Regions from separate parts of the Vallitalea pronyensis genome, predicted to be linked through region 2. Evidence: riboswitches for the same ligand, from Rfam matches in the RefSeq annotation. Region 2 holds a riboswitch; the other holds the start of a gene.
What was found. Region 2 has a riboswitch for cyclic di-GMP ahead of HZI73_RS17060 (EAL domain-containing protein). Riboswitches for the same ligand answer to the same signal wherever they lie in the genome.

Region 1: it holds a riboswitch for cyclic di-GMP, as region 2 does, so the genes downstream of both, HZI73_RS10540 (hypothetical protein) here and HZI73_RS17060 (EAL domain-containing protein) in region 2, are expected to answer to the same signal.

What each region holds. Positions count from the first base shown of each region.
Region 1 is NZ_CP058649.1:2,538,992-2,545,676, reverse strand. Features, by position in the region: gene HZI73_RS10565 (S-layer homology domain-containing protein) at 1-994, opposite strand, end outside; tRNA gene HZI73_RS10560 (tRNA-Thr) at 1,331-1,404, opposite strand; gene sigH (RNA polymerase sporulation sigma factor SigH) at 1,539-2,183, opposite strand; gene HZI73_RS10550 (NYN domain-containing protein) at 2,195-2,710, opposite strand; gene HZI73_RS10545 (hypothetical protein) at 2,888-3,247, opposite strand; gene HZI73_RS10540 (hypothetical protein) at 3,278-4,057, opposite strand; cyclic di-GMP riboswitch class I at 4,163-4,247, opposite strand; gene rlmB (23S rRNA (guanosine(2251)-2'-O)-methyltransferase RlmB) at 4,478-5,221, opposite strand; gene HZI73_RS10530 (putative polysaccharide biosynthesis protein) at 5,271-6,685, opposite strand, start outside.
Region 2 is NZ_CP058649.1:4,044,318-4,051,002, forward strand. Features, by position in the region: gene HZI73_RS17050 (NAD(+) synthase) at 1-707, shown strand, start outside; gene HZI73_RS17055 (coiled-coil domain-containing protein) at 793-1,752, opposite strand; cyclic di-GMP riboswitch class I at 1,888-1,972, shown strand; gene HZI73_RS17060 (EAL domain-containing protein) at 2,050-4,218, shown strand; gene HZI73_RS17065 (MerR family transcriptional regulator) at 4,244-5,443, opposite strand; gene HZI73_RS17070 (sugar phosphate isomerase/epimerase family protein) at 5,514-6,314, opposite strand; gene HZI73_RS17075 (transglutaminase-like domain-containing protein) at 6,400-6,685, opposite strand, start outside.

The DNA.
Region 1 (6,685 bases), 1.5 Mb from region 2:
TTTCTGGGGGCAATAATTGATTGTCTTCAACATTTATTTGAATCTCTCCAACCATTATACTTTCACGGTTGTAATTTTTTGCCCATATTTGAATCCAGTATTTTCCTGAGTTTTTAATCCATGTCTCACCAATTTTAAATGATGAGTTTGTAAAATAAGAGGTATGTTGAGTTTCATATTCTTGTTGAAGGTTTTTGTTATCTGGACCATTAATGTAAATTGTTAATTTCTCAATTGATCCATCATTTGAAGCTATTGATCCTTCTATAGATAAAGTATCTCCTATCTTAAAATCTGTTTGATCGGATAAGAAGGATGTAACATCTCCATCAAATGTCGTCTTACCTAATGAAAAAAACTTCATAACTGGGTCAGGTTTTGGAGCCCTCATGATAGTTATATCTCTCTTTGTGTTATTAACAATATCCACAGTCTCCTGAACTGTTGTATATTCAGGATACATAAACGTTAACTCGTGTAAACCTTTTTCTACCTCATTGAATTCATAATATCCTTTAGAATCTGTAATCGTCTCTAAATTATTATCTAGCAGTACCTTTACACCTGCCATTAACAAATACCCATTATCACTAACATACCCTGATAATTTGTAGTGAGTAATTAATTGGTTAATACTGAACGTTATTTCCTGTATACCTGATTCATTTCCATCACTATCACATGCATTTACAGCTACCCTTATCATATGTCCTGGTGTTATTTTATCTGCTGTTAATAAGTATGATTCACCATCTATTTTAGTGCTATTTTCTATATAATTACCACTTGTCAAATCTTCAATAAGAACATGATAATAATCTGCTTCAACAATCTTTGTCCACGCTATATTTATATCGCTCCACTCAATCATGTCACCATCATAAGGATATGTTATTTCCGGTGTTTGTACAGTTGCCATACATGTTTGCATCGTTAAAAAATAGATAATTGTGCATGTAGTTAATCCTACAAGTGAAAGCATTGTTCTTTTCATTTTAGTTAGTCTCCTTCATGTTAATATATTAGGTCCATACAACTTGCATAACATGTTTAGTTACCATTGTTGTTATATTTTTACAAATTATGCAACATTATCATAATAATAACAGATAGCTAATTGTTAAGCAATAAAAAAACTATCAATCAATTTATGGATGAGGGTTACATGAAAGTATTAACTGATTAATGGTTCATACACAATTATTAAGACCACTAAAAAAAGCGCCAGCAAAACGCTGACGATTATTAAAATGTAATTTATTTATTATGTATCATTTAAATAATATAATATACATCAAAAAAAAGCCCTTCAATTTGAAAGACTTCTGCAAGCTCCAAGCCGGATTTGAACCGGCGGTCTCGGCCTTACCATGGCCGCGCTCTAACCACCTGAGCCATTGGAGCATTTTCAGCACCTATACTATTATAGCACAAATTTTTATTTTGACAAGTAGTTAAATCATTTATTTTATTGTTAATGTATAGGATGGCTCATCTTATCAAAAAACCTGTCCTTATTAAGCATATAAAAGGATTGGTTATACATTTTTTTCAATGAGTATAGCCTCAACCTTCTTCTTAATACGTTGTAAGGCATTATCAATGGATTTAACTGGGCGTATCAAATATTCTGCTATTTCCACATAGCTTTTACCGTCAATATAGCATCGTAAAACTTCTTTTTCAAGTTTACTTAACCTTGCGGAGAGTTCATGTTCAATGATGCTTAGATTTTCCTGACCAATTAACAAATCTTCTGGGTTAATGATTTTTTGGGACGGCATTTTATCAATAAGTGTTGCTTTATCATTTTCCTCTTCATAGGATGGTTTGTTAAGTGATATGTATGAATTAAGAGGCAGGTGTTTTTGTCTTGTTGACGCTTTTACTGCTGATATGATTTGTCTTGTGACACATAAATCGGCGAAGGAATAAAAAGAAGCTGTTTTTTCTTCCTTAAAATCTCGGATAGCTTTAAACAGTCCAATCATGCCTTCCTGAATAATATCGTCTCGACTTGCGCCGATTAAGAAATAAGATTTTGCTTTCTTTTCTACCAGTATCTTATATTTATTCATGAGATAATCAAGAGCTTCATTATCCCCATCTCTTACAATCGCTACCAATTCTTCGTCTGAGTTTGTAAGGTATGAATCGTACCAAGTTGCTTGATCCAACTGCATCAACCTCCGTATTATTTTCTACGCATCTTTTCCATCCACTCTAACACACCTGAGTCCAAATGCCCTTCTAATCGGTTACTATGATCTAATTGTTTCTTCTCAATGAACTTCTTGCGCATGTTTTTTTCCACTTGTTTTACTTCGGTGTAGAGTTCTCTAGCGGACATACGGCTTGCACCTTTTCCTAATATAATAATCTGTTCAAGCCCGTCGGAAGTTGCTACACGTACACGGTAATCACGACCAATTTGGTGAACCACTTTTTCAATATAGTGGTCCGCCGTTTCTACTTCTTTCGTAAATACCACATTAATATTATGATATGTTATCACTTTTCGAGTGCCTTTTACACGATGAGCATCAAATACAACGATAACGTCAATCTTCTTATAGCCTTGATAATTGGATAGAATCTCCAGTAATCTGCTTCTGGCTATTTCAAGGTTTTGCTCATTCACAATTCTTCTTAGCTCGTCCCAAGCATGAATCACATTGTAACCATCTACTAATAAGAATTCTCTTGCCAAATTTCATCGCCTTCCAATCTGTTTTGAAAGCATTTTAAGTATACTACACTATTAACTGTTTGTAAACGTTATATAACTTAAAAATTCAATACAAAAAGAGGCTGTTATCATGAAATACCACATTGTACTTGGCATGACCATGAAACCGCCTCTTTTATAGGGATTTTTATATGAATACTATAGACTATTAATCACTTCTTCAGGTGTATTAACTACGGTGAATATTTGATCAAAATCAGCTCCACACAAACGCTTTACTTGTGACATGGCAATAACAGAATCCAGTTTAACAAGATAACGTTTTTTAAAGGGAGCTTCTTTGTATATATTAAGCACTTCTGCTAGTATTTGCCCTACTTCTGGAGTTGAAGTGGTTTGCTTTCTTCCATCTGCTAAAAAGCTATACTCTCTAGGGTTAATACTGTTTAATTTAGCAACAAAATCATCTTTATACTTTTTTGCCTCGTCAAGATTAAACATACCTTCTGCCACGATACTTAAGAGCTTTTTACTTGTGTTAATATCAATTTTATACATGTGTCGCTTCCTCCTCAAATATTGGTCTTATTAAATATTATATTCTGAGTCTAAAGCTCTATAAAAGATTCTACAGTCGCAAGAAACGTCCTCTGGAATACTTTTGAAATGCTCTGTTTCGGAATATTTAGTTAAGATGGGCATATTATTTTCATCATAGACTAAGGAATATTTTAGATATTTATCAAAGATTACCGCTGACTTATAATTGGTTGCTTCAAGAAAAATACCTTTGTAGTTTCTAGCTATGGCATCCTTCTCACATATATCAATTAAATCCATGGCGATATCTTTTCTAAACTTTTCTAATTTGATACCTATCATAAACATGTGTACAAATTGGCTCTTCTCGATTAGAATATTCTTCTTGTTATACAACGTTTCCAAAAATCGCTTATCAAGATCATCAAGCAATTTACATATGATATTCATGGGCTCAAGATTACCAGTAAAAGCTGGCGTTTCTTCTGCAGGGTCGTAATCCTCGTTGGCAAAAACCCCAATTATTTTCTTATTTCTTTTGTTAATGGCTATGTAGCATAGACCATGGTGAACAACACTCTTGATGTACTCATGAACAAATATTGTGAAATCAGCTACTGACAGACCTACTGCTTTAACCATTGGCTCTGATATAGTGGCTCCTTTGACTGTGACACCGGCAAATGTCTGTGCAAGACATCTGGATGCTTCTTCGACTAGAGCATGATCATGACAATCTAATCGTTTATACTCAAGCTCTAAATCTATTTCGTCAAAATATCGTTCTGCAATGATTTCTTCAAAATTTACATTAATGGTTTTTTCCATTAAATCCCCTCTTTCGACGACTTTTTTTGTTTAGCACATCTTTTTCCTTACTCGAGAATTGCATAACAAAACAGCTCCTTCAACAAAGTAGCTGCCTGGTGGATAATAGGCAACCTGGCAATCATAGGATGTTTCCCTTAGACCCATAGCTTTGCGTCCCTATCTTTCGATAGGTTTGCTATTAACTATAAAATATGATATTTAATATAATGGAATTATACCATATTTATCCAATTTATTCAATTTAATTTTACATACTATGACAAAAAATGATATAATTGCTTTAATTCATTTTATTTGTTCATAAAAATACTAAGAACCTTGTGTAAGTGTATTTATACAAAGTTGTAAGAAAACAGCCTTATATACCCATAAAAAAACCGCTATATCACTAAGGAATAGCGGTTTTCTACTTTTTCTCTATTTATAATCTCTTTGTCTAAGCGCCTCATAAGTCAAAATACCTGCTGCAACAGACGCATTTAAAGAGGTAATGTTACCCTTCATAGGCACTTTTACCATAAAATCGCATTTTTCTTTTACATGGTGGGACACCCCATCACCTTCATTACCTATAACGATACCTAAAGACCCTTTTAAGTCTATATCGTACATGATATCACCATCCATGTCCGCACATGCTATCCACATACCTTGTTTTTTTAACTCATCAATGGTTCTTGCAACATTAGTTACCCGAGCCACTGGTGTATGTTCAATAGCGCCAGCCGACGTCTTAGCTACAGTTGCTGTTAGACCTACAGCCCTTCGTTTGGGTATGATAACCCCATGTACACCTGCGATATTTGCAGTCCTTAGTATGGCTCCTAAATTATGGGGGTCTTCTATACTATCCAGAATAAGTAGAAAAGGTGATTCGTCCTTCTCTTTGGCATCATTGAGTATGTCTTGTACGTCCACATAATCATAAGCTGCTGCATAAGCAACAACCCCTTGATGTTTCGTTGTGCCTGTTATGTCATGTAATTTATCTTTGCCCACAAACTGCAAGAAAATACTTCGCTTTCTCGCCTCTGCTACAATTTTTTTAAGTGGTCCATCATGTTTACCATCAATGACAAACAATTTGTCAATGCTGCGCTCTGCCTTAAGTGCTTCTAATACGGCATTTCTGCCAATAAGTATCAAATCCTTATTATCCATTACTTTATCCTTCCTTATGTGTGTCATCTATGTGAAAACATTATACCTATTATTTTTTTATAAGCCCTAATTTCTTTAATTTTGCAATAACCTTCGTATGATTGGGCAGGAAGCTGAGGTCCTCTTCCTGTAACGCTTTTGTAGCAAATAACACGATAAAATAGATGATCATACCACTTATAATGGTCAACACTGTGGCGATGAGATTACTATGAAGAATACCTATGGTCCCTTTATAGATAAAAAACACACTAATTCCCATAATAACCGATGCTAATATCGGTTTCACAAACACACTCGTCTTATCCAGTATGACACCCGTTTCTTTTTTTAATTTCCAATAATTGAGGCTTACAAACACAACATAGTAACAGATGGAACCGATTATAGCACCTCTTAACTGAAAGTCACTTGCAATCAGATGATAGTTAATGGCGTATTTAATGCCAACACTAACGAGAAGAGCCATAGCGGGATACAAATATTTGCCCATGCCTTGTAATATGCCAGCTAAAGTCTGCCCAATAATCATGAGTACAAGACAGATACCAAATAATTGTAAATAGTCATTGGCCTTAACCCTAAAGATCATTGTCATAATGGGATTTGCTAAAATTATAATACCCGTAGCAGCTGGTAGACCTAATAATAAACTTAGTCGAATACCTAATGAAATCTTATTGCGCACTTCCTGTTTATTCTTCTGTACCATGGCTGTGGATATGGCAGGAAGAATACTAATCATGAGGGCTAGACTAATGGTCAATGGCACATTAATAATGGTTAATGCTTTTCCCATAAAACCATACATATGGCTTACTTGTTCTTTACTAAATCCGATGGCTTGCATCCTTTTAAATATGGTTATTGTATCGATGAAATTCATGACAGAATAAGCAGCCGTAGCCAGAGATATTGGAATGGCCAGTTTAGCTAACTGCTTCCCAACTTGTCCAAAAGTAACTTCTTTATAACGCTTTGCTACCTTTGATTCTTCTGTATGAATTTTTTTTGTATGCTTCATATAATACCTTACAATATAGAGTGTAGATAAGATAAAAGCTAATGAAACGCCAAAAGCAGCTCCCCCTATAACAATAGCAGAATCTTGTTCTAGTTTAATGAGAAGGTAGATAATACCCAATCCAAAAATAGCTTTTGAAATATTCTCAATGATTTGTGTTAATGCAGTTGGCACCATTATTTCTCGACCTTGAAAATAACTCTTATACACACCTGCAATTGCTATAAACATAACGGATACGGAAAAACCATATATCATGTAGCGGTTACTGGAAGGCCACTCTGTGGTAGCAATAATCCAATCCACGCCTAATATCATAAATAAAGATATTAGGAAGCCTAAACACCCTAATATAACCATAGCATGACGATATATTTTATGGGCATTATCATAGTCATTTACAGCAATTCTTTCCGAAACCATCTTGGTCAAAGCATTAG
Region 2 (6,685 bases):
GGGTTACCATTCGAGAGATCTCCATAAAAGATGCGTGTATGCAGCATTTTAAAGACATTAACCATGACCCTGCTGTTCATGATATTACCTTTGAAAATGTTCAAGCAAGAGAAAGGACACAAATCCTGATGGACCTTTCTAACGCAGAAAATGGTATCGTTATCGGTACGGGGGACTTATCGGAAATGGCTCTAGGCTGGGCTACCTATAACGGGGATCATATGGCCATGTACAGTGTCAATACAACCATACCCAAAACCCTTGTACGTTATCTGGTACAATGGGTTACAGATTATAAAGTTGGTGAAAACGCAAAAGGGGTTTTAATGGATATACTGGATACCCCTGTAAGCCCAGAACTACTGCCACCTGATCCTAAAACAGGTCAAATTAAGCAAAAAACGGAAGAAACCGTAGGTCCTTATGAATTACATGATTTTATCTTATATCATGTACTGCGCTTTGGTTTTTCACCAAGTAAAATATACCGATTAGCTGTTCAGAGTTTTCAAGGTAAGTATTCGGATAGTACCATTAAACATTGGATGCAAGTTTTCTATAAACGATTCTTTATGCATCAATTTAAACGTTCCTGTTTCCCAGATGGTCCAAAAGTTGGCTCTATATGCTTATCACCTCGAGGTGACTTACGTATGCCAAGTGATGCTGTGGCTCAGGTTTGGTTGGATGATTTAAATAACATATAATCATAATAGAGGCTGTTTTTTCCAGTATGATCTTATTCATAAATACGTCATACTGGAACAAACAGCCCCTTATTATTTTACGTGATTAAGCACTGGCAATCAGTTCTTTTATCTTACCCTCTAATGTCTCTACTTTCTCCGTTAAGTCCTCATGTTTATCCCTTAGATTACCCTGTATACCTTCAATGCGGCTCCGAATATCCATGACATGATCTAGTGCATTGTTTATTTTTGATTGAACAGCCCAATCCACGAAGAAACCATCAAAGAAATAATCCGCAAACTTTAAAAATGAACCTATATCTAAATCACTTTCTGCCATGTACATATCGATATCTTGTAATTCTCTTGAAAAACGCCTAATATTATTCTGCATACGGTAGATACAGCTCTGAGCTTCTTCCATACGGCCATGTTTGGCCACGGTAGCTATTATCCCGCCTCCTAACATATCCCATGTGCCCCAGTTTTTAGCAGATTGAAGGGCACTTACTGCACCTTTTACTTCACTTAATGCCATATGACCTGCTTGCACGGCTTCGTCAACTTCTTTTAATTGACTGGATAATGTAGCTACCTCATCCATCATGTTTTTTATCTTATCACTCTTATCTGGCATATACTCAGAGATAAATGTTTGTTTTTCATCAAGAACTTCTTGATAAGCTTGTTCTACATCATACAAGGTCTTTCTTTTTTCTTCTAACCGCTCAATGGTATGTCTACATTCTTCTAACTGGATATAGGCGCTATCGCATTTTAACTTTGCTGTCAGTGCTTCTTGCTTCTCTTTATCTAATTTTTCTACTTTATTGTTCATAATCGTATGTATAAGATTACTTAGTGTCAATTTTTGGAGCTTTTCAACATCCTGTTCTTCTTTTTGTAATGCTTCCTTTAATGTCAGCCAGCTTCTATTAAGAATATTTAAATCATGTCGAGCACTTTTTAATAACTTATCACACCTTTTTGCCTCACTGACTCTGTCAACGCATTGACGCAAACGCTCATTCATCTCCAGTAGTTTTTCCTCTTCATATTTCATGGTATACACCCCTTATGTGTTTTTTCTCTTATATTATACCATAATTTTTCAGTAGAATCACCCATGGTAAGACATGTTATAGGTATATCGTATTGACATATTTTGCATAATATAGTATATTATTACTACTTAAAATCAAAATTAGGGCAAACTTGCTGAAAAGTAAGGACGCAAAGCTATGGGTCTAAAGGGTCTAACCTATGATTGCCAGGTTGCGAAACATGATATATATTAATACACCCACTTCTTATCATGCATTTGTACCTTTTACCCAAGTATTCGAAAGGACTTATAAGCATGATAAAGATACGGTATTTAATAGCATTTCTATTACTATTTTGTGGTATTGTCATATCTAGTTCTATTACTTACAACATTAATTATTCCATGTATGTGGAAGAGGTAAAAAGTAATCTACAAGATATTTCATATACTGCTTCCCACCAATATGATTCTATCTTCCTAGAAATATTTAACACGATTGATCATACGCTTCAGGAGCTAAAGAACCCTTTCATGACTTCCCAAGATATGAACAAGCTATTAAGAGATTCCAGTAATAGGTCATATTACATTCAAGATATGGTTATCCTATCTGAAGATGGCCAATATTTAACGTCACAAGTACCAGGACACATGATTAATCCCGATGACGTTATGGATTATTTTCAGAAAGATAAGGCCCATACAGGATTTGTAAAAGCTACATCTGAAAATAATAACATTTACTATGCGACTAAAAAGTTTGAGTTGTCCAATCAAGAGGTATTATTAATGGTCGGCCTAGACTTTGACCAGATTAATGGGGTTGTTCACCCAGAAAGATATAACTTACATAATGGGTACTTATTTCTTGTATCCCATGATGGTTTTATCCTGTACCACATAGATAGAGAATTAATGGGTAAAAACATCTTCATCGATTCTACTTCTATAAGAAGATTAACCAAGATGAATGTGGAAAGTTATAAAAAACTATCCAATGCTGTCGTGAACACCAATTCTGAAAAAGACCAATATTATATTAAGTATTCTGGTTATGGCACAGATAAAATGGCCTATTATAACTATTTAGAGGTGTTTCCAGGTGTTTCTTTCCTCACCATTGATTATACGACACTCTTGCATAACCAATTGCAATCCATATTCCGTACCATCATTCCTTTAATTATTTGCCTAGCTGTAGCTACTTATTTATTCCTTCGCTACATTTACTTAATAAAATATACGGATTACTTCACGGAAGTAAGAAATGAACATGCCTTTAGACGGCGCATCAAGAAATTTGCTAGAAAAGGCTATGTTCGGGAACATTACCTTATTGTAGAAATAATTAATGTGTCAAGTAATAGACATAAAGATTTTTTATATGATAACCAGACTTTCTATCAATTATCTCATTACTTTAAGAAAATTAGCTCCTTGTACACTGATCTTTATCGTATATCACGGGTACATTATATGTTTGTTTTAAAAGACAATTATAACGAAAGCGATGTACGAAAGCTTTTAAGTTATTTGAATGATGATGTCAATATCAAAGGCGATCAACCTCTTTATATTCGTGGTAAGAAACTTTTAGTTACCCTTGATCGCCTTAATGAACTTAAGCATTTCGAAGTTGATTGCAATATACTAAACCATATGGTTTATGAAAACAGTGACTTAGCCGATTATGATAATTTATCCGTTATTAAATATAGTCACATCATAACAGGTATGATACAACGACTTAATGAAAAGATGTATTTAGAGGATGCCATTTTAAACAACCATTTTGTACCCCATTATCAACCTATTATTGATTTGGAAACCAACAAAGTATATAAACATGAAGTTCTTATGCGTATTGCAGACCAAAATGACTCCTATTCAACTGAAAAACTTATTAAAGTTGCAGAAGAAGAAAACATGGTAGAAAAAATAGATCGAGCCATGATACAGCAATCATTTTACCAATACAATAAAGAGCTGCATAAAACAAGAAAATCCATAAGGTTAAGTATTAATCTATCAGGGAAATCCATCAATCAAAAGATGGTTGATTACATTCAAGAGACAGCTAAAAAGTGCAAAGTCATACCATCACATATCACTTTTGAGTTAACTGAAACAGCTGCCCTTAATAATCTGGATGCCTCTATAAAATCACTGAGCACCCTACGGGAAATGGGCTTTCAGTTAGCTATCGATGATTTTGGGACAGGCTATGCACATGTGGAATTATTGTCCAAACTACCTGTGGATTATATTAAAATTGATGGTACCTTTATACTGAATGTTGAAAGAGACGAACAGAAATTAAAAACTCTTAATGCACTGGTGTATATTGCTAAGAATTATAATGCAAAAATAATAGCTGAATTTGTGGAAAATGAAAACGTGGTACACATCCTTAAAAAACTAGGCATTGAATATGGTCAAGGTTTTTATTTTGGCAAACCACGTGAAGATGTTCATGATTAAACGATACTTTAAAGGGGCAGTCCCATCAGGGACAGCCCTTTGTTCCAATAAATAATCCTATGTCTTTTGTTATATGAAGGCCGCCATCTTGTTCCATGCGTTTTTCTAAAAACCCTCGAAAAGCATCTATTAATTTCCCTTCTAAAATATCACGCATGTTTCCTGTTGCTGATAACATGTATTGTAGTAAAGGTTCAACTTCTGTAACCATTAATGAATCCCCATACTTATTAAGATGAACATCTTGAAACCATTTGCTTAGATGCTCTTTTCCGTTTTCCAGATTAAATCTTTTTAATGAAAACCCTGTTAAACGTATATCGTCATTAAAATGTGATAATAACCTTGGTAACTCCTTTAAATGAGCTTGACCTGTAGCAGACACATATATTTTACCATTAGGTTTAAGTACCCGATGTATTTCTGATAATGCCCGCTTAAAATGGCGTACATAATAAATCATGTGATCCGCTATGACCTTATCAAATGTATTATCTTCATAAGGTAACTCTTCAGCATCACCTAAGTGAAATTGAAACACCTTCCCATCGTCTTTTAAATTCATCCGTGCATGATTCAGCACCTCTTCTGATATGTCCATTAAAGAGACCTTCATATTATCATGTAAGCGCTGACTATTATAAGACCATAGTTTCGCTTCCCCACAACCTACATCAAGTATGTGACAGTTTTTCATATACCCTAATTGGTCGTATAGCCACTTACGCCAACCATAATTATTGGTACTGAATCTTTCGTGAATACGCATACAATCATTTTGCTTGGGTAGTTTACGAGAATCAGCTATCCAATCTTTTTCCATATGAATGACCTGTATGATATCGTTAAATTTCTCCCATTGAAAGTCTTGTTCATCATCTTCCAACATCTTGCTTGTTTCATTTATCGCATCAATAACCATGTTAATGTGTTGTTTTTTTTCATATAAGATCTGTTTCTGCATACGCAGTGTATCGTTGATACTGGTCTCTGGTGACGCCATGACATCTTTAATCTCTGCTAATGAAAACCCTACAAATTTTAACGTCATGATTTTCTGAAGTTTTTGAAAGTCTGAATCACTATATAATCGATGCCCCAAGTCATTATGTGTGGTTGGTTGCAACATATTAATGTTGTCATAATAACGTAGGGTACGGATGGTTACTCCTGCTTTTTTCGCAAATTCTCCTACGGTATAGGTCTTTGGTTGTTTAACCAACATCTACCACCTCCATTAACCACATTATAGCACGTAACGTAACGTCATGTTCAAGGGGTCAATGTAAATAAATCTATTGGCTATTGAACATACTATCTTCTATGAAGGTTATGCAACGTCTTAGCACATGAACAGCTTCATCATAATCTTGTATATACTGCCGCTCTTTGTTATCAAAATCCAACTCTAATGTAATGGGACCTTCATAGCCATCTGATACTAAGTATTGTATGAATGCCTTAATGGGTTGATTCCCTTTCCCTAGCGCTAAATGCTCTCGCCCATCTTGGCAATCACTTAAATGAATGTTCTTGATATGGGGCTTCATCCCTTTATAACCTTCAATGATATCGTATCCAAAAGATGACCAATGAGACGTATCAAAAGTCACGGCGTATTGATGTTCGGAAATGAACGCTTTAAATGCCTTTTTATCGGATGTAAAACTATGGACTGGCAGCTTTGGCATATTTTCTGTACAGAGGGTATAGGCCTCTCCGTGACCATAACGTTTAAAGTTCTGTCTATAGACATCATCAACATTCTTTATGTCATCACCTTGACCTGTCAGGACAGAATGGGATATGATGATGTCTGCCCCAAGCCTGTCAGCATATGCAATGCATTTTTCAATCCAATAGGCTTCACTTTCCCCTCGCACCTCCCGCACAAAAAAGATGGGGGTGTGTATGCTGATTACTTGTAAATGACGGGCCTCAACTGCTTCTACAATGTCATCTATTGGCACCTGAATAAAAGACTGATTCATAAAGAGCTCAATATGTTTGCACCCTGTTTCGGCTATAATGTCCAGAATTTCTGTGTAACTTTTGGTATAAGAAAAACCTGTAGATATGGATATGGTCATCATCATCTCTCCTCACGCTAAAAAATTAGTTATCTTTCTTCATGATGAGTATACATGATGACGTTGCGTCATGAGCAAGGCTTTTTTTCATTCACATGATTCTGTTGGTGTATTTGTACCAGGTATACGTTAAGTTATTGAATCGGATTTTCGCTATATCTTTGAGATGACCATACATACTTTCAAGAAAATCTATATCATCCTTCTGGATTTCCTCCTCTGTGTACATGATTTTTTCAAGTATACATGCACCTTTTATTAATCCAATACTTTTATTCTCTAAATAATCTTCTGCATCCTGCAAATAGAGGCTGATTGAATCAGATGGTTGCCTGGGTTGATAGAGCAGGTCTAATAGTACTGTTATCCTATCATAT